DNA from 2 places in the Nonomuraea sp. IBHARD001 genome. Region 1 is predicted to be linked to the other one. Evidence: riboswitches for the same ligand, from Rfam matches in the RefSeq annotation. Region 1 holds a riboswitch; the other holds the start of a gene.
The links. A riboswitch is a leader RNA that binds a small molecule or an ion and turns the genes downstream of it on or off. The one in region 1 is predicted to bind S-adenosylmethionine.

Region 1 (12,040 bases):
GGGGGCGACGCCTTCCAGGAGGTAGCTGACGTGCGCTCCTGACGGGCTGCTGCCGGGGAGCTCGGCGGGGAACACCTGGCTCACCGGCCAGGACCGCCATCGGTCGGGTAGGGACGGATCGCTGGTTGGCCAGACCAGCGGCCCGAAGGCGAGTATTCCGGCGAATGCCAGGGACAGTCGGATCACGTCGGCCTCATGAAGGGGGGAGGGACGCTCGGGTCGGTGCATTCTGGCACGCGACTGCCCACCCAATCCGACGCTTCGGTAAACAGACCGATACGCGGGGTAATCAACCTTTGTGAAGCATGCGCCTCATTAGTCCAGTTCTAAAGCACCGGCGACAGCCGCACGTGCGCCCCGGGAGGCAGTCCCAGCCGCTGGGCCGCGTCGCCCGAGTTGACCGCGATGGCGATCAGCCCGGCCGAGTCGGTGAACACCACCAGATCGCCGGGCGGCACCGCCGCGAACGTCTGCCTGAACGGCAACGACAGCCTGCGCCGCCCCAGCCAGACGTCCAGCTTGTCGCCCGCCCTGACGCCGAGCGCGGCCAGATCGGCCGTGGCGATCGACAGCTGGATGTTGCCGAACCCGTCGACCGAGAGCACCTCGCCCTCGATCACGCCCTCGCGCACCGTCGAGGTCGGGGCCGGGAGCGAGACCAGCCGTTCGAGCGGAAGCTCGGGGCCCACGTCCTGCGGCTTGCACCCGGTCGCCAGGCGCGCGGCCACCGGCGAATAGACGTCGCGGCCGTGGAAGGTGGGCGAGACGGGTGTGAGAAAGAACTCCTCGTTGAGGATCTCGTAGGCGGCGTCCGGGCCCCCACAGGCGTGCACGGCCCACGACAGCAGGCCGTTGTCGGGCCCGACGAACACCCGGCCGCCCGCCAGGACGACCACCGCCCTGCGCCTGGTGCCCGCGCCGGGGTCCACGGCGCCGATGTGCACGCCGCGGGGCAGGTAGGGGATCGTCTGCGCCAGGATCGCCGCGCCGCGCCGTACGTCGCCCGAAGGGACCTGGTGGCTGACGTCGATGACACGCGCGGAGGGGGCGAGGCCCGCGATCACGCCGTGGCATGCTGCCACGAACCCGTCGTCCAGCCCGTAGTCGGTGATTAGCGTGATGACTGGGGTCACATCAGGTGACTGTACGTCTCAGCATCCGCCGTGAACACCCGCACAAGGCACATTACGATGGCTTCGGGCCGCGTGCGCGTGACGAGGCGTCGCGCGCCGGAGCTGAGGAGGAAGACCATGGACACTGCACCGGTCAGCGGTGACAGTGCTGCCCAGGACCCCGACGAAGCCGCCCGGACCGCTCATCCCCTCACCGCGAGAGAGACGGAGCTCCTCGCCTTCGAGCGCCAGTGGTGGCGCTACGCGGGCGCCAAGGAGCAGGCCATCCGTGAGAGTTTCGGATTCTCCGCGACCCGTTATTATCAGCTGCTCGGCGAGCTGATCGACAGACCGGAAGCACTCGAAGTGGACCCGATGCTGGTCAAGAGGTTGCGCAGACTGCGCGCCACCCGCCAGCGCGAGCGTGCCGCCCGCAAGCTGGGGATGCGTCCTTGAGCCTGCATACGCCTGTCACCGGTGCGGGAAGGGCCGGCCTGGACATGATCCTGGCCGACCCCGCGGGCGCGATCGTCGGGCTCGACTTCGACGGCACACTGGCGCCGATCGTCGCCGACCCCGGGTCCGCGCGCATCCATCCGGCCGCGCCCGCCGCCCTGGTCGCACTCGGCTCCCTCGTCGGCGCCGTCGTCATCGTCACCGGCCGCCCCGCCGCGACCGCCGTCGAGTACGGCGCCGCGCCGGGCGGGCCAGGCCTGGCCGACGTCCCCGGCCTCGTGGTGCTCGGCCACTACGGCGCCGAGCGCTGGGAGGCGGGCACGCTGACCGCGCCGCCCCCGCATCCCGGTGTGATCGAGGTGCGGGCCGAGCTGTCACGGAGCGACCTCGGGCCCGGCGTCTTCGTCGAGGACAAGGGCAACGCCCTGGCCGTGCACACACGCAGGGCCGCCGACCCGGCAGCCGCCTTCGACCGGCTCAAGGAACCGCTGACCGAGCTCGCCGCCCGCGAGGGCCTGCTGGTCGAGCCCGGTCGCTACGTCATCGAGCTGCGCCCTCCTGGCATGGACAAGGGCGTGGCGCTGACCGGCTTCGTCTCGGCACGCGGCGGGAGGTCGGTGCTGTTCGCCGGGGACGACCTCGGCGACCTGCCCGCCTTCGACGCGGTCGAGTCGTTGCGCGCCTCCGGGATCGGGGGGCTGACCGTGTGCAGCTCGTCGGATGAGGTGGGCGAGCTGGCCAAGCGGGCCGACCTCGTGGTGCGCGGGCCCGACGGGGTCGTGGAGCTGCTCGACGGCCTGGCCGAGGCCCTTCGGCGGCGGTGAAGCAGGTTGCAAGCGGCGCCCGTTACCGTCGCCGCATGACGATCACCGCTATCGCCGCAGCCGCCGCGCTGACCGTGTCCGCCTTCGCCGCTCCCGCCTCCGCCGACGCCTCGGCCACCAGGCCCCTGGAGGTCAGGAAGGGGCTGGTGCTGAACCTGCCCGCCTCGTGGCAGGTCAGCGGGCGCGGCACCGACTGGATCCGCGTCACGACGGGCGCCTGCGCCAAGCCGAAGTCGAAGAACTTCTTCCAGCCGCACTGCGACAGCTTCTGGGTGTTCGGCCCCAAGGCCATCAGGACCGGCCACGAGGGCTTCACCGCATACGAACCGTCCAGGCCGTACTACCCGGCCAGCGATGTGCAGCCGTGCCCGACCAACCGCAGGCTCGGCCAGACCTTCGACGGCCGGATCGCCAAGGGCCACCGTGCGTTCGGCGCCGGGCACACGGCGGACTACCGGGCCTGGAAGGGCGTGTGCATGTCGATGGCGAACGGCCGCAAGTCGGGCGGCTTCACCCAGCGGGAGTGGTTCCTGCCCGTCAGCAAGGTCCTCGTGGTCGACCAGTGGAACACGCCGGGCCTGGCGAAGGTGCTCAGGACGGCCGTCTGGCGCTGAGCACGCCGCCCACGGCCAGGGCGATGATGACGGGGATGATGAGGAACGCCGTGTGCGTGCCGAACCCGTCGGCCAGCGCGCCGAGCAGGAAGGGCCCGATCGCCATCGCCGCGCCCGCCCAGAGCGAGGAGGCGGCCGAGGCGCGGTCGGGCCTGCCCCCCGAGTTCGCGATCACGCCGGACAGGGCCAGCGGGAAGTGCAGTGCCACGCCGATCCCGCTGACGACCAGCCCGGCGTAGCCGAGCACGGGGTGCACGGCCGTCCAGAACACCGCCCACCCCACGCCGGTCACCGCCAGCGCGCCGATGAGCAGCGGCGCCGGCCGCATCCGCAGGGCCAGTCTGGCCCCGCCGAACCTGCCCGCCGCCATCCCCGCCGTGAACGCCGTCAGCCCGGTCGCCGCCGTGGCCGCGCTCAGCCCCGTGCGGGCGGCGAACAGCTCGGCCGCCCACAGGTTGAAGCAGAACTCCAGCGCCACGATGGCGAACAGCACGCCACCGGCGACATGGAAGCGCCAGCCGTACCCGCCGGAGGGTGTGGGGCCGCCGGGTGAGGGCGCGGGTTCGACGGCGACGGGCAGCGCCACCCTGCCCATCGCCAGGGCCAGGGCGACGACGCCGACGGGGGTGAGCAGGAGTGCGGCACGCCAGCCGAGCGCGCTGGAGGCGGCGGCGCTGAGCAGGAAGGAGGCGGCCACCCCGACGGTGACGCCCACGGCGTTGGCCTCGCTGATCGCGGCCGGTCCGGCGGGCCCGTGCAGGTCGCTCAGCGCCGCCATCATCGCGTAGAGCGCGGCCGACCCGAACCCGCTGGCCAGGCCGTACCCGAGCAGGGTCGCGGGCAGCCCGGGGACCAGCACGAGCCCCATCCCCGCGCACATCCCGGCCAGCCCCAGCCAGATCGTCACCCTGCGCCCGAACCTCCTGGTGAGGTACGGCAGCGCGAGCCCGGCGGCGACGGCCCCGACGGCCATCGCGGTGCCGTGCAGGCCCGCCACGGCCTTCGTCAGGCCCTGCTCGATCCTGATCAGGGGTACGGCGGCGCTCAGGCCGTAGATGTAGGTGGCGAAGCAGGACAGCTGGAGGTAGATCAGCCAGGTGGGCCGATCGCGGGTGAGGCGGAGTGTCTGGATCGCGCTCACCCGGCCACCCTTCGGTAAAATTCCCCCTAAAAAGTATCATTCAGGGCGGAAAGCTGCTCGGCCAGCCACCGTCGCGGCGGCAGCGCCGTCGCAGCCGCCCGCAACGCCGCCCCCCGGCGTGCCCGCTCGGCCCTCGGCATCGTCAGCGCCTCGTGCAGCGCCAGCGCCGTCTCGCACACGTCGTAGGGGTTGACCACCAGCGCGTGCGGACCGAGCTCGGCCGCCGCGCCCGCCTCGCGGGAGAGCACCAGGGCGCACTCGGGCGACAGGATCGGCCCCTCCTTGGCGACCAGGTTCATCCCGTCGCGGATCGGATTGACCAGCAGCACGTCGGCCAGGCGGTAGGCGGCCAGCGAGCGCGGGTAGTCGTCGTGCACGTTCAGGTGCAGCGGGGTCCAGTCCTCGGTGGCGAACTCGTCCTCGATCTCCTTGGCGCAGCGCTGCACGGCGGCGGTGTACTCGCGGTACTCGGGCAGGTCGTGGCGCGAGGGGTAGGCGAAGGCCAGATGCACCACCTTGCCGTGCCACTCCGGATGCGAGGCGAGGAACTCGCGATAGGCGGCCAGGCCGCGCACGATGTTCTTCGACAGCTCGGTCCTGTCGATGCGCACGATCAGCCTGCGCTCGCCCACCTGCTCGCGCAGCGCGCTCACGTGCAGCTCCACGTCCGGCTCGGCGGCCCGCTCGCTCAGCGCGTCTCCGTCGACGCCCAGGGCGTGCACGCCGACACGCGTCGTGCGGCCCTCGTGCGTGACGGTGCCGTCGACCTTGTCGACCCGGGCGCCGAGCAGGGCGGCGCAGCAGTCCATGAAGGCGCCCGCCCAGCGCGCGGTGAGGAAACCCGCGTGGTCGGCGCCCAGCACGCCTTCGAGCACCTCGCGTGCCACGTCGTCGGGCAGCAGCGAGAAGTACTCGGGCGGGGCCCACGGCGTGTGCGAGAAGTGCGCGATGCGAAGGTCGGGCCGCTCGGTGCGCACCATCGCCGGGGTCAGCGTCAGGTGGTAGTCCTGCACCATGACCCGCGCCCCGTGCCCCGCCTCCTCGGCCAGCGCCAGTGCGAAGGCGCCGTTGTAGTCGCGGTATGACTCCCATTCACGCCGGAAACGCGCATCGAAGTGCGGCGCGTTGGGGATGTCGTAGAGCAGGTGGTTGACGAACCACAGGGTGGAGTTGGCCACGGCGTTGTAGGCCCGGTGAAAGGTCGTGGGCGGGATGTCCAGCATGCGCAGCGGCCCCGTGTCGTATCCCGCCTCGTCCAGCCGCCCACCCTCGGCCTGCCGTACGGCGACGCGGTCGCCGTCGGAGAGCGCGGCGCAGATCCACAGCACGCCGTCGCGCCCGGCGACGCCCGACAGCGCGGAGACCAGGCCGCCCGCGCCGCGTCTCATGGTCAGCTCGCCCTCGTCGGAGACGGTGAAGGAGACCGGGCCCCGGTTGGAGGCGACGAGCACGCTGTTCATGGACCACACCTTTGACGAAGGTTAACCAATCATGACCCCCGACCATAGGATCCCAGCTATGGCGCTTGATGAGCTAACCGAGGAACTCGCCCGCACAGCCGCCGGTGGCGACCACCGGGCGCTCGGCGAGCTGCTGCGGAGGATCGAACCCGACGTGCTGCGGCACTGCGCGCGCATCCTGCCCTACCAGCAGGACGCCGAGGAGGCCTGCCAGGACACGCTGCTGGCCGTCGCGCGCAACATCGCGCGGTTCGAGGGGCGGGCCAGGTTCAGCACCTGGCTGCACATCGTGACGGCCAACTGCGCGCGCACCACCTACCGCACGCTCAAGCGGCGCGCGGCCGAGCAGTCCTCGGACGACGTCCTGCAGCAGAAGCCGGACCCGAGGCGGGTCAGTGTGATCGCCGGATCGCGGCTCGACCTGCTCGACGTGATGGAGGCGCTGGAGGCCGACAAGCCCGATCTGGCCCAGGCCCTGGTGCTGCGCGACATCGTGCAACTGGACTACAACGAGGTCGCCGAACAGCTCGGAATCCCGCTCGGCACGGCGAAGTCGCGCATCCACCAAGCACGCAAGTACGTGCAGCAGGCGCTCGGCGAGGCCTATCAATGAGATGACTTGTCTCATGCAGTGAGACGCATGGTCAGTTCACGGGTTCGGCCAGGTAGAGTGCTGGACAGCTCGACAACTTCATATTGCTCATCCAGAGGGGTGGAGGGACCGGCCCTGCGAAGCCCCGGCAACCTCCCGGACTGATCTCGTGACGTGACGAGGCCGACCGGGACGAGGTGCCAATTCCGGCCTGTGATCAGGGTGGTCGCAGGCGAAGATGAGGGAAAGGCCTCGCTTCCATGGCGCTCGCAACCACGTCAGCCCCCACCACGGTCGACTTCGGCCCCGCCGCCGCGCTCTCCTGTCGCGAATGCGGCACGCGCTACGACCTCGGTCCGAGCTTCGCCTGTCTGGAGTGTTTCGGGCCACTCGAGGTGGCCTACTCCTTCGGTGACGTGACCCGCTCCCAGATCGAGTCGGGACCGGCCAACATCTGGCGATACCGTTCGCTGCTGCCCGTCCCCGTCGACGTGGCGACCAAGCCCAACATGAACCCCGGCTGGACCAAGCTCGTCAAGGCCGACAACCTGGCCCGCGCGCTCGGCCTTCGCTCGCTGCACGTCAAGGACGACTCGGGCAACCCCACCCACTCCTTCAAGGACCGCGTGGTCGCCATCGCCGTCGAGGCGGCGCGCAACTTCGGCTTCCACACGCTGTCGTGCTCGTCCACCGGCAACCTGGCCGGAGCCGTGACCGCCGCGGCCGCCCGCGCCGGGCTCGAGTCGTGCGTGTTCATCCCCGCCGACCTCGAAGAGGCCAAGATCACCATGGCCCGCGTGTTCGGCGGCAAGCTCGTCGGCATCGACGGCACCTACGACGAGGTCAACCGCTTCTGCTCGGAGCTGATCGGCGACCCGCTGGGCGACAAGTGGGGCTTCGTCAACGTCAACCTCAGGCCGTACTACGCCGAGGGGTCCAAGACGCTGGCCTACGAGATCGCCGAGCAGCTCGGATGGCGCATCCCGGACCAGATCGTTATTCCGGTGGCGTCAGGCTCGCAGCTGACGAAGATCGACAAGGCGTTCAAGGAGCTCATCGCGCTCGGTCTGGTCGACGACAAGCCGTACAAGATCTATGCGGCCCAGGCCACCGGGTGCTCGCCGGTCGCCACCGCGTACAAGGCCGGGCACGACGTGGTGCAGCCGGTCAAGCCGGACACGATCGCCAAGTCGCTGGCCATCGGCAACCCGGCCGACGGGCCTTACGTGCTCGACATCGCCAGGCGCACCGGCGGTGCGGTCGAGGACGTGAGCGACGCCGAGGTCGTCGAGGCGATCAGGCTGCTGGCCACCACCGAGGGCATCTTCGCCGAGACGGCGGGCGGTGTGACGGTCGGCGTGCTGAAGAAGCTGGTCGAGACCGGTCAGCTCGACCCCGACGCCGAGACCGTCGTGCTCAACACCGGCGACGGGCTCAAGACGCTCGACGCGGTCTCCGCGGGTCCCAGCGCGGTGATCAGGCCCTCGCTCGACGCCTTCCGCGCCGCTCTGTAAGACCTCTGTAGAACCTTAGGAGTAACAATCATGAGCGTTTCCGTGCGGATCCCCACCATTCTGCGCACCTACACCGATGGCAGCTCCGAGGTGAGCGGCGAGGGCGCGACGCTGAGCGAGGTTCTGCGCAAGCTCGACGTCGACTACCCGGGGATCGGCGCCCGCATTCTGGATGAATCGGGCAAGATCCGTCGTTTTGTCAACGTCTACGTCGGGGATGAGGATGTCCGTTTCGCCGACGGTCTGGAGACCGCGACGCCGGACAACGTGCAGATTTCCATCATTCCCGCGGTCGCGGGCGGCTGACGCCGAGGTGCTCCGGTCGCGTGCGGCCGGCCCTCCCCACTGATCCGACCTGGAAGACCTCGCCGTGTAGCCGGTGAGGTCTTCTGTGTTTTCTGGCGCTGAAGTGTTTTATTTTGAACTAACCAAAAGACCAAAGGAAATGTCTGGAGAAGTAGTTTTCTTGTTGACTCTGTTGCCCTACGGCATGCCACAGGTATGGTCGAGGACGATCGTCTTGGCGATTTCCCCATAAGTCGGGACGATCGCGGATCTCGCGGAGGAATGGGCGGGGTTCGGAGCCCAGTAAGAGGAGTCGGAAAGTGGCGCAGGGCACCGTCAAATGGTTCAACGCGGACAAGGGATACGGCTTCATTGCGGTAGACGGTGGTAAGGATGTTTTCGTCCATTACTCAGCAATCATGATGGACGGCTACCGCGCTCTCGAGCAGGGCCAGCGGGTCGAGTTCGAGATCACGCAGGGCCAGAAGGGCCCCCAGGCGGAATCCGTCAGGGCGGTCTGAGCATCCGTCAGGCCGGCATCGGCGGCTCACACGGCAACGCAGTCCGTGTCGATCCGTATCCGGTCCTGATCGGCTCATGTGTTCCTTGTCAGCTCTAGTGCTCGGGCCCGGTCCCCTGGGGATCGGGCCCGCGTGTGCGTCACGACCCAAATGTCTGGTCTGCCCGGCCTCCATCTGACCTGGGGTGACAGGTCGCTGGCTTGCACTCGACCAGGTAGAGTGCTAAACAGTTCGTTGGCACTCTCTACAGGCGAGTGCCAACACGGGGATCGAGGCGATGGGGCCTGCCGAACGGATGTGCGGGCCCACCATGCCGTCGCGGGCGTCGGCTCGATCCGCTGCAAGCCACCCTGTTATCTGGGAGGTCTAGCCTTATGGCAGCCAAGATGATCGCGTTTGACGAGGACGCGCGGCGCGGTCTCGAGCGCGGTATGAACCAGCTCGCCGACGCCGTCAAGGTGACGCTCGGTCCCAAGGGCCGCAACGTCGTGCTGGAGAAGAAGTGGGGCGCTCCCACGATCACCAACGATGGTGTGTCCATCGCCAAGGAGATCGAGCTCGAGGACCCGTGGGAGAAGATCGGCGCCGAGCTGGTCAAGGAAGTCGCCAAGAAGACGGACGACGTCGCGGGTGACGGCACCACCACCGCCACCGTGCTCGCCCAGGCCCTGGTTCGCGAGGGTCTGCGCAACGTTGCCGCCGGCGCCAACCCGATGTCGCTGAAGAAGGGCATCGAGGCCGCCGTCGAGCGCGTCAGCGAGGAGCTCTCCAAGCTCGCCAAGGACGTGGAGACCAAGGAGCAGATCGCTTCGACCGCCTCCATCTCCGCCGCCGACCCCGAGATCGGGGCGCTCATCGCCGAGGCGATGGACAAGGTCGGCAAGGAAGGCGTCATCACCGTCGAGGAGAGCAACACCTTCGGTCTCGAGCTCGAGCTCACCGAGGGCATGCGCTTCGACAAGGGCTACAACTCCGGTTACTTCGTGACCGACCCCGAGCGCATGGAGGCGGTGTTCGAGGACCCCTACATCCTCATCGTCAACTCCAAGATCTCGGCCAACAAGGACCTGCTGCCGCTGCTCGACAAGGTCGTGCAGGCCGGCAAGCCGCTGGTCATCATCGCCGAGGACGTCGAGGGCGAGGCCCTGGCCACCCTGGTCGTCAACAAGATCCGTGGCCTGTTCCGCTCGGTCGCGGTGAAGGCTCCCGGCTTCGGTGACCGCCGCAAGGCCATGCTCAACGACATCGCCATCCTCGCCGGTGGTCAGGTCATCTCCGAGGAGGTCGGCCTCAAGCTCGAGACCGCCACCCTCGACCTGCTGGGCCGCGCCCGCAAGGTCGTGGTGACCAAGGACGAGACCACCATCGTCGACGGCGCCGGTGACGCCGAGCAGATCGCGGGCCGGGTCAACGAGATCCGCGCCGAGATCGACCGCACCGACTCCGACTACGACCGCGAGAAGCTCCAGGAGCGCCTGGCCAAGCTCGCCGGTGGCGTCGCCGTCATCAAGGCCGGCGCCGCGACCGAGGTCGAGCTCAAGGAGCGCAAGCACCGCATCGAGGACGCCGTTCGCAACGCGAAGGCGGCCGTCGAGGAGGGCATCGTCCCCGGCGGTGGCGTGGCGCTGCTGCAGGCGGGCGCCAAGGCGTTCGACAAGCTGGAGCTGTCGGGCGACGAGGCTACCGGTGCCGCGATCGTGAAGAAGGCTCTTGAGGAGCCGCTGAAGCAGATCGCGATCAACGCCGGCCTCGAAGGTGGTGTCGTCGTGGAGAAGGTGCGCAACCTGACCCCCGGCGAGGGCCTCAACGCCGCCACCGGCGAGTACGTCAACATGTTCGACTCGGGCATCATCGACCCGGCCAAGGTGACGCGCTCCGCGCTGCAGAACGCCGCTTCCATCGCGGCGCTCTTCCTCACCACCGAGGCCGTCATCGCTGAGAAGCCCGAGAAGGCTGGTGCTGCTCCGGCGATGCCGGGCGGCGGTGACATGGACTTCTAAGTCCATCTCTGAAGTGGCCGGTCCCTTCGCGGGACCGGCCCTTTCTTTGCCGTCGTCGTACGTATATCCCGTACTATCGAACCATGCACTATGACGTGGCGGTGGTGGGCGGCGGTCCGGTCGGCATGCTGACGGCCTACGAGCTGGCCCTGCAGGGGGTCAGGACGGTCGTGCTCGAAGCCCTGGCCGAGCCGACGGGCCGGTCGAAGGCGGGCACCCTGCACGCGCGTACCGCCCAGTCGCTGGAGCGCAGGGGGCTGCTTGAGGCCGTCAACGGCGACAGGGCGGGCGTCGGCGGCTTCGCCTTCCACTTCTCCGGCCTGTTCGAACTCGACCTCGGCGTGGTCGTCGAGGAGGGCCCGGCGATCGTCTCCTCACCCCAGGCCTGGGCCGAGCACGTGTTCGCCGAACTGGCCGCCCACCTCGGCGCGACCGTGCTGCGCGGCCACGAGGTCACCGGCCTGACCCAGCACGACGACCACGTACGGCTGGCGGGCCCCACGCCGATCACGGCCTCCTACGTGGTCGGGGCCGACGGCGCGCACAGTGTGGTCAGGAAGGCGGCCGGGATCGCCTTCGACGGGCACGGGCCCACCATCGCCGCCTCCATGGGCGACGTCGTGCTGGAACGGCCGCACGAGGCGCCGACGGGCTGGCATCGCACGCCACGCGGCTGGATCATGACATTCCTCAACCCGGCGGGGCTCAGCCGGATCATCACCTACGAGTTCACCGGACCGCATCCCGACAGGCGGGCCCCGCTCACACTGGAGGAGCTCAGGGCCAAGGCCGAGCACATCGCCGGACAGCCGATCCCGATGCGGCAGGCGCGCTGGCTGACCAGGTTCGGCGATGCCAACCTGCAGGCCAGGCACTACCGGGCCGGCCGTGTCCTGCTGGCGGGCGACGCCGCGCACGTGCACTTCCCCTGGGGTGGGCAGGGCGTCAACACCGGACTGCAGGACGCGATGAACCTCGGCTGGAAGCTCGCCGCCACCGTCGCGGGCCGTGCGCCCGAAGGGCTGCTCGACACCTACCACGCCGAGCGGCACCCGGTCGCCGAGCGCGTGCTGTGGAACGTCAGGGCGCAGACCGCACTGGCCGCCCCGGACCCGTCGGTGGACGCGCTGCGCGAGCTGTTCACCGACCTGATGGGGCTTGAGCAGGTCAACACCTATCTGTCGCGGATGCTGTCCGGCGTCGACATCACCTATCCCGGCACGCTCGGCTTCGCCGCCGATCGCGATCTGGTGACGGCGCAGGGCGAGCGGCGGCTGGCCGAGCTGCTGCACCCCGGCAGGGGCGTGCTGCTCGACCTGGCCGACGATCCCGCCCTGCGCGCCGCCGCCGCGCCCTGGCGAGGACGCGTCCTGCTGACCACGGCCAAGACGGCGGAGCCCGCGCCCGCCGCCATGCTGATCAGGCCGGACGGCTACGTGGCGTGGGAGCCGGGCGCCGAACCGCTGGAAGCCGCGCTACAGCGCTGGTTCGGCAGGCCGGACTGACCCGGTGAGCTGCTCG
Region 2 (12,040 bases), 410 kb from region 1:
TGGGTGAGGATGTTGAGCGCGGTGCGCTCGGCGGTGAGCAGGTCGCGGGTCGAGCCCTGGACCGTCATCAGCACGTCGCCCCTGACCACGCGCTCGCCGTCCTTGACCCTGCGCTCGGCGACCTCGGCGCCGAGCCTGGCGAAGACCGCCTCGGCCACGCCGAGCCCGGCGACGACGCCGTCGGCCCTGGCCACCACGTCGGCCGTGGAGACGTGGTCGGCGGCGATCGTGGCCAGGCTGGTGACGTCGCCCGGCTCCTGGAGGTCTTCGGCCAGCGCGCGGTCGATCACCGCGTGCACGTCGGCGGGGTCGAGCCCGGCCGAGGCCAGCTCCTCGGCCAGCCGCGAGGGCAGCGCGTCCCCGTGCGGACGGTAGGTCATGGTCAGTCCTTCCTCGGTGAGCCTGGCGTCGAGATGGCCGAGCCACTGCTGATCGTCGCGCTCGGGGAAGTCCTCGCGCCAGTGCGACCCTCGGGTCTCCTCGCGGTGCAGTGCGGCCGCGACCAGGACGGACGCGACCGTCAGCAGGTTCGTCGCCTCCCACGACTCGGTGCGGGCGGGCACCGCGACCGGCGTCCAGCGCGCGTCGCTCAGCGCCTTGGCGGCCTCGGCCAGAGAGGTACGGCTGCGCAGCACGCTCACCCCCCTGCTCATGTGCGCCTGGACGCGCGGCCTCGAACGCGGGTCGACCAGGGCGTCGAACGCCGTGGGCGCGACCGGCAGGCGTCTGGCGGGCCTGATGTCGGCCGCGATGCGCTCGGCGAAGACCAGCCCCTCCAGCAGCGAGTTGGAGGCCAGCCTGTTGGCGCCGTGCACGCCGGTGCAGGCGACCTCGCCGCAGGCGTAGAGCCCCTCGATGCTCGTACGCCCGCTGAGATCGGCCCGCACGCCGCCACTGGCGTAGTGCGCGGCGGGAGCCACGGGGATCGGCTGTACGGCGGGGTCGATGCCGTGCTCAAGGCAGACCGCGTAGATCGTGGGGAAGCGTGTGCGCCACTTGTCGGCGCCGAAGTGCGTGCCGTCCAGGAAGACGTGCTCGGCGCCGCTCCCCCGCATGGTCCGCATGATCGCCTTGGCCACGACGTCACGCGGCGCCAGGTCGGCGAGGTCGTGCACCCCGGCCATGAACGCCGTGCCGTCGTGGTCGCGCAGCACGGCGCCTTCGCCGCGTACGGCCTCCGAGATGAGCGGCTGCTGACCGGTCGAGCCTTCGCCGAGCCAGAGCACGGTCGGGTGGAACTGGACGAACTCCAGGTCGCGCACCACGGCTCCGGCCCGCAGTGCCAGCGCCACACCGTCGCCCGTCGAGACGGCCGGGTTGGTGGTGGCGGCGAACACCTGGCCCATGCCGCCCGTCGCCAGCACGACGGCTCCCGCGTGCACGGCGCCGACGCCGTCCCGCGCGCCTTCGCCCATGACGTGCAGGGTCACGCCCGCGGCCCGGCCTTCCGCGTCCTTGAGCAGGTCGAGGACGAGCGCGTGCTCGATGACCTCGATCCTGGGCTCGGCGTGCACGGCCTGCACCAGCGCCCGTTGCACCTCGGCCCCGGTGGCGTCGCCCCCGGCGTGCACGATCCGGTCACGCAGGTGCCCGCCCTCACGCGTGAGCTGCAACTCGCCCCGCTCGTCGGTGTCGAACCTCGCCCCCCGCGCGATCAGCCGCCGCAGCGCACCCGGCCCTTCGGTCACCAGCGTCCGTACGGCGGGCACGTCGCACAGCCCCACCCCGGCCACCAGGGTGTCGCGCAGATGGTCGGCCGGGCTGTCGTCGGGGTCGAGCACGGCCGCGATGCCGCCCTGCGCCCAGCGTGTGGAGCCCGATGAGAGCACGTCCTTGGTGACGACGAGCACCTTGGCCTCGGGGTGCAGCTCGGCGAAACGCAGGGCGGTGGTCAGCCCGGCGATGCCGGATCCGACGACCACGACATCGGCGGCCACACTCCACCCCGGGCTCGGCGCGGTCAGTCTCAAGGGGATCGGCGGTGCACTCATGGGAGCCTCCTCGGGCTTTCGTCACTATGACGATAACGCCTCGCCCGGAGCTCGCCGTCAGGCGGGTAGGTGAATCTCGTCACCCCTGAGCGTGCCCTCGACCGGTGCGCCCAGGTCCGTGCCGAGCTCGACGACGCGGTTGGCCGCGTCGACGTGCACCACGCGGGGCACGAACACACGGGCCTCGGCGTCCTCCAGCTGGCCGTACGCGATGATGATCACGAGGTCGCCCGGGGAGACCAGGCGGGCGGCGGCACCGTTGATGCCGATGACGCCGGTGCCCCTCGGGCCCGCGATCGTGTAGGTGACCAGGCGGGCGCCGTTGTCGATGTCGACGACGTGGACCTGCTCGCCGGGCAGCAGCCCGGCCGCCTCCAGGAGGTCCTCGTCCACGGTGAGCGAGCCGACGTAGTGCAGGTCGGCCTGGGTCACGGTGGCCCGGTGGATCTTCGACGTGAGCATGGTCCTGAGCATGCGGGATTCACCTTTCGCCGGTCGCGCCGCTTGCCGCGTGCACGCCTCGGAGGTTCTGCGCTGGATGTGTCTACGCAGGATTCAACGTCAGGACAACGTTGTCGATCAACCGGGTAGTCCCGACTTTCGCCGCGAGGGCGAGAATCGCCTCCCCGGTGTGGTCGTCGGCCACCTCGGCGAACGTCGAGGGCTCGACCAGCGCCAGGTAGTCGAGCAGCAGCGGCGGATCGAGCCTGGCCGCGTCCTCGAGCACCGCCTTGGCCGCCTCCAGCACCTGGCGAGGCGTGTCCTTGGCCGCTCCGGCGCGCAGGGCGTGCGACAGCTCCAGCGCGGTCGCCCGGTCGGCGGCCGTCAGGTAGCGGTTGCGGCTCGACATCGCCAGGCCGTCCGGCTCGCGCAGGGTGGGCGCGCCGACGATCTCCACGGGCAGGTCGAGGTCGGCGGCCATGCGGCGGATGAGGGCCAGTTGCTGTGCGTCCTTCATCCCGAAGACGGCGACGTCCGGCTGGACCAGGTTGAGCAGCTTGAGCACCACGGTCAGCACGCCGTCGAAGTGGCCCGGCCGGAACGCCCCCTCGACGATGGCGCCCATGTGCCCGGCCGACACGCCCACCTGACGGTCGGGCAGGTACATCTGCTCGGGGCTCGGACTGAACACCACCTCGACGCCTTCGGCCGCGCAGACCTCCAGGTCGGCCTCGAACGTGCGCGGGTAGCGCGAGAAGTCCTCGCCGGGACCGAACTGCAGCGGATTGACGAAGATGCTCACCACGACGTGGTCGGCACGCTCGGCGGCCAGGCGCATGAGCGAGCGGTGCCCCTCGTGCAGGGCGCCCATCGTGGGCACCAGCGCCACTCGCCCGGCGCCGCGCGCCTTGACCAGTTCGGCGCGGTCGCCCGCGACGATCACGTCCATATGTTGCCTCCCAGGGCGTCCAGGAGCCGCTCGGCGGCCTCGGGCTTGAGCAGTCCGGCGGCCAGCGCCCGGTCGGCCGTGAGCCTGGCGAGTGCGACGTAGGCGTCGGCCGCCTCGGGCGCGGCCAGGATGAGGGCGTCGACGTGCCTGCGCACGGTGCCCGCGTCCCCCCTGACGACGGGTCCGGTCAGCGCGCCGATGCCCATCCGCAGCACGTTGTCGAGCGCGGCCCCGAGCAGCGGCCCGAGCATGCGGCCCGGATGGTCGACGCCGATGCGGGTGAGCAGCTCGGACGACTCGGCGATGAGCGTGACCATGTGGTTGGCCGCTCCCGCCAGGGCCGCGTGGTACAGCGCGCGGTCGGCGTCGGCGATCCAGACCGGCTCGCCGCCCATCTCGATGACCAGGGCCTCGGCGATCGGGCGCAGCACCTCGGGCGAGGTGACGCCGAACGAGCAGCCGGTCAGCCTGGTGAGGTCGTCGTCCCGGCCGGTGAAGGTCATGACGGGATGCAGGGCGAGCGGCAGTGCGCCCTCGTGGGTGGCCGGGTCGAGCACCGAGAGGCCGTAGGCGCCGCTGGTGTGCACGAGCAGCTTGCCCCTGAGGTCGGCGCCGGTCGCGACCAGGCCGGACACCAGGTCGGGCAGCGCGTCGTCGGGCACGGTCAGCAGGATGAGCTCGGCCGCGGCGACGACGTCGTCGGCCCGGCTGGTGGCGACGCCGAGCCGTTCGACCGCCCAGCGTTGCGAGCTGTCGGACACGCCGCTCGCCGCGACGACACGGTGTCCGGCCTGCGTGAGTGCGGCGCCGAGCACCGATCCGACCTTGCCGGCACCGAGCACGCCTACGGACAGCCGTGCCGGCCGATCACCTACGTCCATGACGCCCCGATTCCTCCGACCCAGGTGGCACTGCCGTCAGAGTAACGGGCGACTCGGAGATCCAGCGTGACCGGGGTTTTGCCGCATGTTGAGGTCACGACATATCGGACACGGGCATACAAATGACATAACCCCCTGTCGGAGGAACGCAAGAGGGGAGACGAACGGGCGCCGAGCCCGAAGTGGACCCGACGCCCGCGCACCTCACTCGGCCGGCCAACCGCCGACTGACCGGCCACGCTTTTCCCGCCCATCCGGGCCCGCCAGGGGCTCCGCCGCCCCGAAGGACCCGGGTGGGCTCATGTCATGCTCGCCGGGTCAGTGCCGCTCGACCTCGACCGAGGCGCCACCCTGGCAACCGGCGATGGCCGTGCCGAGGATGCCGATGGCGTTGCCGCAGACGTTCACCGGGATCGAGATCGGGGCGAAGATCTGGTTGCCGGACACCACGCCGCTCTTGCCGCTGGTGATGTCGGCGTGCGCGGGTGTGGCCAGGGCCGCCATGGCGACGATGCCGGCCAGGACGAGGGTCTTCTTCAACACTGGGGTTCCTTTCGGGGTTCGGCTGCTCCAGGGCCTCCGGCGACCGAACCGCGCCCGATGGGGGACGGGCCGGGGCGGGTGCACCGGGTGGCTGCGAGTAACGCTAGCGCAAAAGAATCACAATACGTAGTAACGACATCACTCAGCGTGTCATGAGATACCGTTCCCATGCATGTGGCTCAGCTGGCGTGCCGCCATGGAACACGCGCTCTACGGCGAGGCCGGCTTCTACCTCACCCAGCGCCCGTCGGGCCACTTCCGCACCTCGGTCAGCGCCTCCACCGCGTTCGCCGACGCCGTGCACACGCTGCTGCGCCAGGTCGACGAGGAGCTCGGCGGCCCGGCGGTGCTCGACCTGGTCGACATCGGCGCGGGCGAGGGCGCGCTCGTCACCCACGTGCTGGCCGCCGCCTCCCCCGGCCTGCGGGCCAGGCTGCGCGTCACCGCCGTCGACCTGTCGCCCAGGCCGGCCCACCTGCCCGCCGCGATCGGCTGGCGGCACGACCTGCCATCGGGCGTCACGGGGCTGGCCGTGGCCAACGAGTGGCTGGACAACGTGCCGCTCGACGTGGCCGAGCTGACCTCCGAAGGGCCTCGGCTGATCGAGGTGCACACCGGGACCGGGGCCGAGCGGCTCGGCCCGCCGCCCTGCGCCGAGGACGTGCGCTGGTTGCGCCGGTGGTGGCCGCATCCCCGCGTCGGCACCCGCGCCGAGATCGGCCGTACCCGTGACGCCGCGTGGGCCGCGGTCCTCCAGCGGCTGACCAGAGGCAGGGCCGTGGCCGTGGACTATGCACACCCTGTGGAGGACCGCCCGCCGTACGGATCGCTCACCGGGTATCGCGACGGCTCCCTGGTCAAGCCGATCCCCGACGGCTCCTGCGACATCACCGCGCACGTGGCGCTCGACGCCTGCGCCGAGGCGGGCCTGCGCGCGGGGGCCGCGACGAGCGAGCTGACCACGCAGCGGGCGGCGCTGCGCGCACTCGGCCTGCTGGGCGCGAGACCGCCGATCGAGCGGGCGGGCACCGATCCACGCGGCTACCTGCGTGCCCTCGCTCGTGCCTCCGAGGAGGCGGAACTGATTGACTCGTCCGGCCTGGGCAGCTTTGGGTGGTTAAACCAGCTACGTTATTAGTTGTGGAGATCGAACAGACCACCCTGCCGGGAATAGGGCTCAAACACGAGTTCACCACCCAGTCGGGACGCCGCATCGCGATCGTGTCGCACCGCACGGGCCGTCGTGACCTCGTCATCTATGACAAGTCCGACCCCGACCGCGCGTGCGAGGCCGTCAAGCTCAATGACGAGGAGGCCGACGCCCTCGTCGAACTCCTCGGCGCTCCTCGCATCGTGCAGCGGCTCAACGCCCTGCATCGCGAGGTCGAGGGCCTGGAGAGCCTCCAGATCCCGATCGCGCCCGGCTCGCCGTACGCGGGCAGGCCCATGGGTGACGCCAGGATCCGTACGCGGACGGGAGCGTCGGTGGTCGCGGTGGTCCGCGCGGGTCAGGTGCACGCCAGTCCCACACCTGACTTCGTCTTCGCCCCAGGCGACGTCGTGGTCGTCGTCGGCGACCAGCAGACGACCACCGGCGCCGCCGACATTCTCACGGACGGCTAGTGCATACGGCGATTCTCTTTCTCGAACTCGGCGGGGTCATTCTCGCCCTTGGCGTGCTCGGAGCGCTCGCGCTGCGCTTCGGAATCTCCCCCATCCCCCTCTACCTCGTCGCCGGTCTCGCCTTCGGGACCGGCGGCATCCTCCCCCTGGCCACCAGCGAGGACTTCATCGCGGTAGGCGCGGAGCTCGGCGTCATCCTGCTGCTGCTGACGCTCGGACTCGAGTACAACGCCAGTGAACTGGTCGGCAGCCTCAAGGGCAGTGCCGTGGCCGGTCTGGTCGACATGGTGCTCAACGCGGCGCCCGGCGTGATCGTGGCGCTGGCACTCGGCTGGGGGCCCGTCGCGGCCGTCGCCATGGGTGGCGTCACGTACATGACATCGTCCGGCATCACCGCCAAGGTGCTGTCCGACCTCGGCTGGATCGGTAACCGCGAGACGCCCGTCGTGCTGTCACTGCTGGTCTTCGAGGACCTGGCGATGGCGGTCTACCTGCCGGTGCTGACCGCGATGCTGGCCGGGGTCGGCTTCGTCAGCGGCGCCGTCACCGTCGGCATCGCACTGGCGACCGTCACCATCGTCCTCGTGGTGGCGTTGCGCTTCGGGCGGTTCATCGAGGCCTTCGTGGCCAGTCCGAACAACGAGGTGCTGCTGCTCAAGGTCGTCGGCCTGGCGCTGCTGGTGGCGGGCATCGCCCAGCAGTTGCAGGTCTCGGCCGCCGTCGGGGCCTTCCTCGTGGGCATCGCCCTGTCCGGTGAGCTCGCACACGAGGCGCGTGCCCTGCTGATGCCGCTGCGCGATCTGTTCGCCGCGGTGTTCTTCGTCTTCTTCGGTCTGCAGACCGACCCGTCCAAACTCGGGCAGGTCGCCGGGCTCGCCGCACTGCTCGCGGTGATCGGCATCGTCACCAAGCTGCTGACGGGCGCCTTCGCGGCGAAGAGGGCGGGAATAGCCAGGGCGGGCCGGGTACGGGCGGGCATCGGGCTGATACCCAGGGGCGAGTTCAACATCGTCATCGCCGGTCTCGCCGTGGCCGCCGGTGCGCATCCCGACCTGGGACCGCTCGCGGCGGCGTACGTGCTGATCCTGGCCGCGTTCGGACCGCTCGCGGCCAGGATGCTGCAACCGTTGATCGCGCGGATCGCCCACGCGCAACCCGGCTGATCAGATGGCGACGTCCAGGGAGCGGAGCCCTCGGATGACATAGCCGGGATTCCACACCGGCTCGGCGAGCAGCTCCATGTTCGGCGCCTTGCGCAGCAGGGCGCCGAACGACTCCACCAGCTCCACCCTGGCCAGCGGCGCGCCGAGACAGAAGTGGATGCCCGCCCCGAAGGAGATGTGCGGGTTGTCCACCCGGCCCACGTCCAGCCTGTCGGGCTCGTCGAACACCTCGGGATCGCGGTTGGCCGAGCCGAACAGCAGCGCGACCTCGACGCCCTTGGGGATGGCCACCCCGCCGACCTCGATGTCCTCCAGCACCCAACGCTCGAACATCTGCAGCGGGGTGTCCCAGCGCATCAGCTCCTCGATCGCGGTCGGGAGCAGCGAGTGGTCGGCGCGCAGCCTGGCCAGCTCCTCCGGATTGCGGAACAGCGACCACCAGCCGTTGCCGGTCACATTGACCGTGGCCTCGTGCCCGGCGTTGAGCAGCAGCACGCAGGTGCCGACCAGCTCGTCCTCGGTCAGCCTGTCGCCCTCGTCGGCGACCTGGGCCAGCAGGCTGATCAGGTCGTCGCCCGGGTTCTTGGCCCGCTCCCTGGCCAGCACCTTGAGGTAGTCGGAGAACTCCTGTGCGGCGCGCACGGCGGTGTGCTGGGTCTGCTCGGAGGGCTTGAGCTCGTACATGCCGCAGATGTCGGCCGACCACGGCCGCAGCAGGTGCCTGTCGGACTCGGGCACGCCCAGCATCTCGGCGATCACCGTCACCGGCAGCGGCTCGGCCACCTCGGAGATCAGGTCGCCGCCTCCCTTGGCCACGAAGGCGTCGACCAGGCTCTCGGCCATCTCGTGCACCCTCGGGCGCAGCGACTCCACCATGCGCGGTGTGAACGCCTTGGAGACCAGCCTGCGCAGGCGGGTGTGGACCGGCGGCTCGACGTCGAGCATGCCGGCCCTGACCACCCGCCAGAACGGCTCCTGGAACTCGGGCTCGCCCTGCTGCCCGAACTCCTCGTGCGAGGCGACGTGCAGATAGGAACGGCCGAGCCGCCGATCGCGCAGCAACGCGTTGACATCGGCGTGCCTGGCCACCAGCCACTGGCCCGTCGGCTCGAAGAAGCTGACCGGCGCCTGCTGCCGCAACTCGGCGTATGCGGCGTACGGGCTGGCTACGAAATCCGGATTCCAGGGATCAAAGCGCACCACTTCATGCTAGTCGGCCGACTCCGTGCTCTGACTTTCGACCGCCTTGGCCCGGCTGCGCACCCTGATGTTGAGCAGCTCCACAGCCAGCGAGAACGCCATGGCGAAGTAGATGTAGCCCTTGGAGATGTGCTGCCCGAGGCCCTCGGCGATGAGCACCACGCCGATGAGGATGAGGAACGACAGCGCCAGCATCTTGATGCTCGGGTGCTTGTCCACGAAGCGCGAGATCGGCCCCGAGGCGAAGAGCATGACCAGCACCGACACGATCACGGCCGCGATCATCACACCGAGCTCGTCCACCATGCCGACCGCGGTGATCACCGAGTCGAGCGAGAACACGATGTCGAGCACCATGATCTGCAGGATCACCGAGGTGAAGGACACGGGCTTGCCGTTCTTCTTCGACCCGTGCTCCTTGTGCTCCATCGCGGAGCCGATCTCCAGCACGCTCTTGGCCAGCAGGAACAGACCGCCGAACAGCAGGATGAGATCCCGGCCCGATATCTCCTGCCCGAGCACCACGAACAGCGGCGCGGTGAGTTTGACCACCCAGCTCAGGGCGAACAGCAGAGCCAGGCGGCTGATCAGGGCGGCGGCCAGACCGAGCACGCGGGCCCGGTCTCGCTGTTCGGGCGGGAGCTTTCCCGCCAGGATCGAGATGAAGATGATGTTGTCGATTCCCAGCACGATCTCCAGCGAGACCAGTGTGAGGAAGCCGATCCAGATTTGCGGGTCGGTCAGCCAGTCCATGACATGCCTTAACGAGCGAAGGTTTGCAGAAGTTCGCCGATCTCATGATCACATCTGGACTTGCGGAATCGGGCCAAGCGTCGGTTATAGTTCGGGCTGTAGGTCATGAGTGCCAGCACACAGCCCCGGCTTGCTGGCCGGCAACCCTCGCGCTCGCGGCGGGGTGCCCCGGGTGAGGACCTGGCCTGTCACGAGGTGTGGCAGGCAAGCGCGGGCCAGCCGACATCGCCACGGCCGAGGTCCGATGACCTTCTGGAGGCCTGGCGTGTCCACTCTGACGATCTTCAACGGCTCCGTACCCGCCCAGACGTCACCCGCCCAGACGTCCGTCGTGGCCGACGTGCCCGACGCCCGGGCGCTGCCCGCCGTGCTCGGGGCCGATCTAGAGGTGCCGGTCAAGGGGGGCCGGCTGGTCTCCTACGCCAACCTCGACTACGCGGCGAGCGCGCCGTGTCTCGAGCCGGTGAGCGCGGCCGTGGCCTCGGCGCTCCCGGCCTACTCCAGCGTCCACCGCGGCGCCGGTTACGCCTCGCAGCTCACGACCGCACGCTACGAGCAGGCCAGGCACACCGTGCGCGCTTTCGCCGGGGCCAGGCCCGACGACGCCGTCGTGTTCACGCGCAACACCACCGACGCCACCAACCTGCTCGCCTCGTGCCTGCCCGAAGGCACGACCGTCGTCGTCTTCGACACCGAGCACCACGCCTCGCTGCTGCCCTGGCCCGATGCCGTGCGTCTCGCGCCTCCGGCCTTCCCCGGCGAGGCCGTGCGCGCCGTCGACGAGGCGCTGGCCGCCGTCGAGGGGCCCAAGCTGCTGGTCGTGACCGCCGCCTCCAACGTCACGGGCGAGCTGTGGCCGATCGCCGCGCTGGCCCACATCGCGCATCGGCACGGCGCCCGCATCCTCGTCGACGCCGCCCAGCTCGTCCCGCACCGCAGGCTGAACCTGACCGCGCTCGACCTCGACTACGTGGCCTTCTCCGGGCACAAGCTGTACGCGCCCTTCGGTGCGGGCGTGCTGATCGGCAGGCGGGACTGGCTGGCCGACTCCGAGCCGTACCTGCGGGGCGGCGGCGCCACCAAGGCGGTCACCGACGAGGGCGTGGAATGGGTGCAGGACGCCGAGCAGCTGCACGAGGCGGGCACGCCGAACGTGCTGGGCGCCATCGCACTGGCCGCCGCCTGCGACGCGCTGTCGGCGACCGGCTGGAACGCCCTCGTCCGCGAGGAGGAGCGCCTGATCGCCAGACTGCGCGCGGGCCTGGCCGACATCCCGGCGGTGCACGAGCTGTCGCTGTGGGGCCCCGAGCACCCGAGGGTGGGCATCGTCTCGTTCGTCGTCGACGGCTTCACCGCACGCGAGGTGGCCGAGGCGCTGTCGTCGGAGTACGGCATCGGCGTGCGTGACGGGAAGTTCTGCGCCCACCCCTTCGTCAGGTACCTGCTGGACGCCTCCGACGGCGGCTGCGAGGACGGCACCGCATCGGCCGTGCGCGCCTCCATCGGGCTCGGCTCCACGCAGGAGCACGTCGACCGCCTGGTGACGGCCCTGCGCGAGCTGACCTCGCGCTGAGCCGCCGCCGCTACGTGCGCGGTTCCTGCTTGTGCTGGTCGGCGAAGAGGGCGTCGATGTCCCTGAGGTCCTCCTCGCTCCACTCCTGCCCGCCGGAGGTGGCCCTCGGCCCGGGTACGGCGGGCTGCGGCGCGGTGGGGTCGTCCATGACCTGGGCCTGCCTGCCCTGCTTGGGCAGCGGCAGTTCGGGAGCCGCCGCCGGGTCGGGTGTGATGACCGTGACGCCGGACGGCGGTTCGGGTGCGGCACGCCGTACCTCGGCCTGCTGTTCGGCCGCCCGGCGCTCGGCGCGCCTGCCGAACATGGCGGCGAAGATGCCGTCGATGCCGATCCTGCCTCCGCCGAGCGCCAGGAACAGCACGCAGGCGGCGGCGAGCGAGCCCACGAGCTCCCAGCCGTTGTCGGTGACGAACACCCCGTTCATCCCGTGCACGTACACGATCGCGCCGACCGAGACCACCAGCAGCGCCAGCGCGGCCAGCCTGACCAGCAGGCCGAGGATCAGGAAGGCGCCTCCCACCATCTCGGCCAGCGAGGTGAAGGTGGCGGCCAGCTGTGGTTGCGGCACTCCCGCCTGGGTGAACATCGTCGTCGTCGCGTCCAGGCCCGCGTCCCACTTCTTCCATCCGTGCGCGACGAAGATCACGCCGATGGTGACACGAGCGATCAGGGCGGCGATATCAAAGGTGACTCGCTTCATCCTGAAACTCCCCCCATTCACGACATTTCTCCCCGCTTCACCTGCGAAGATGCGGTTTCATACCGTTCCTTGACCATTGACCGTGCTGGCCCCCGTCCACCGCCGGTGGCAGCATGGCGGGTATGACAGAACGGGTGGTCGGAATCGGCGCCGGTGCCGCACTGGTCGGCACGCACGCCGACAAGGAGCTCGCCACCGAGGACATGATCCTCAACATCGGCCC

Region 2: linked by a shared signal. The riboswitch ahead of ACTWNK_RS41465 (aminotransferase class V-fold PLP-dependent enzyme) and the one ahead of thrC (threonine synthase) in region 1 are both predicted to bind S-adenosylmethionine.

What each region holds. Positions count from the first base shown of each region.
Region 1 is NZ_JBWBBW010000002.1:8,381,528-8,393,567, reverse strand. It holds gene ACTWNK_RS39825 (hypothetical protein) at 1-186, opposite strand, end outside; gene ACTWNK_RS39820 (SAM hydrolase/SAM-dependent halogenase family protein) at 327-1,133, opposite strand; gene ACTWNK_RS39815 (DUF3263 domain-containing protein) at 1,251-1,568, shown strand; gene otsB (trehalose-phosphatase) at 1,565-2,392, shown strand; gene ACTWNK_RS39805 (hypothetical protein) at 2,428-3,006, shown strand; gene ACTWNK_RS39800 (MFS transporter) at 2,984-4,147, opposite strand; gene ACTWNK_RS39795 (alpha,alpha-trehalose-phosphate synthase (UDP-forming)) at 4,174-5,607, opposite strand; gene ACTWNK_RS39790 (RNA polymerase sigma factor) at 5,666-6,220, shown strand; SAM riboswitch class I at 6,305-6,444, shown strand; gene thrC (threonine synthase) at 6,460-7,713, shown strand; gene ACTWNK_RS39780 (MoaD/ThiS family protein) at 7,744-8,019, shown strand; gene ACTWNK_RS39775 (cold-shock protein) at 8,319-8,519, shown strand; gene groL (chaperonin GroEL) at 8,894-10,519, shown strand; gene ACTWNK_RS39765 (FAD-dependent oxidoreductase) at 10,603-12,024, shown strand; gene ACTWNK_RS39760 (HelD family protein) at 11,995-12,040, opposite strand, start outside.
Region 2 is NZ_JBWBBW010000002.1:8,792,160-8,804,199, forward strand. It holds gene ACTWNK_RS41415 (L-aspartate oxidase) at 1-1,991, opposite strand, end outside; gene panD (aspartate 1-decarboxylase) at 2,049-2,465, opposite strand; gene panC (pantoate--beta-alanine ligase) at 2,536-3,381, opposite strand; gene ACTWNK_RS41430 (Rossmann-like and DUF2520 domain-containing protein) at 3,372-4,262, opposite strand; gene ACTWNK_RS41435 (chaplin family protein) at 4,581-4,805, opposite strand; gene ACTWNK_RS41440 (SAM-dependent methyltransferase) at 5,002-5,943, shown strand; gene ACTWNK_RS41445 (cation:proton antiporter regulatory subunit) at 5,946-6,428, shown strand; gene ACTWNK_RS41450 (cation:proton antiporter) at 6,428-7,591, shown strand; gene ACTWNK_RS41455 (cytochrome P450) at 7,592-8,791, opposite strand; gene ACTWNK_RS41460 (TerC family protein) at 8,801-9,544, opposite strand; SAM riboswitch class IV at 9,646-9,761, shown strand; gene ACTWNK_RS41465 (aminotransferase class V-fold PLP-dependent enzyme) at 9,810-11,117, shown strand; gene ACTWNK_RS41470 (DoxX family protein) at 11,128-11,817, opposite strand; gene ACTWNK_RS41475 (NADH-quinone oxidoreductase subunit D) at 11,940-12,040, shown strand, end outside.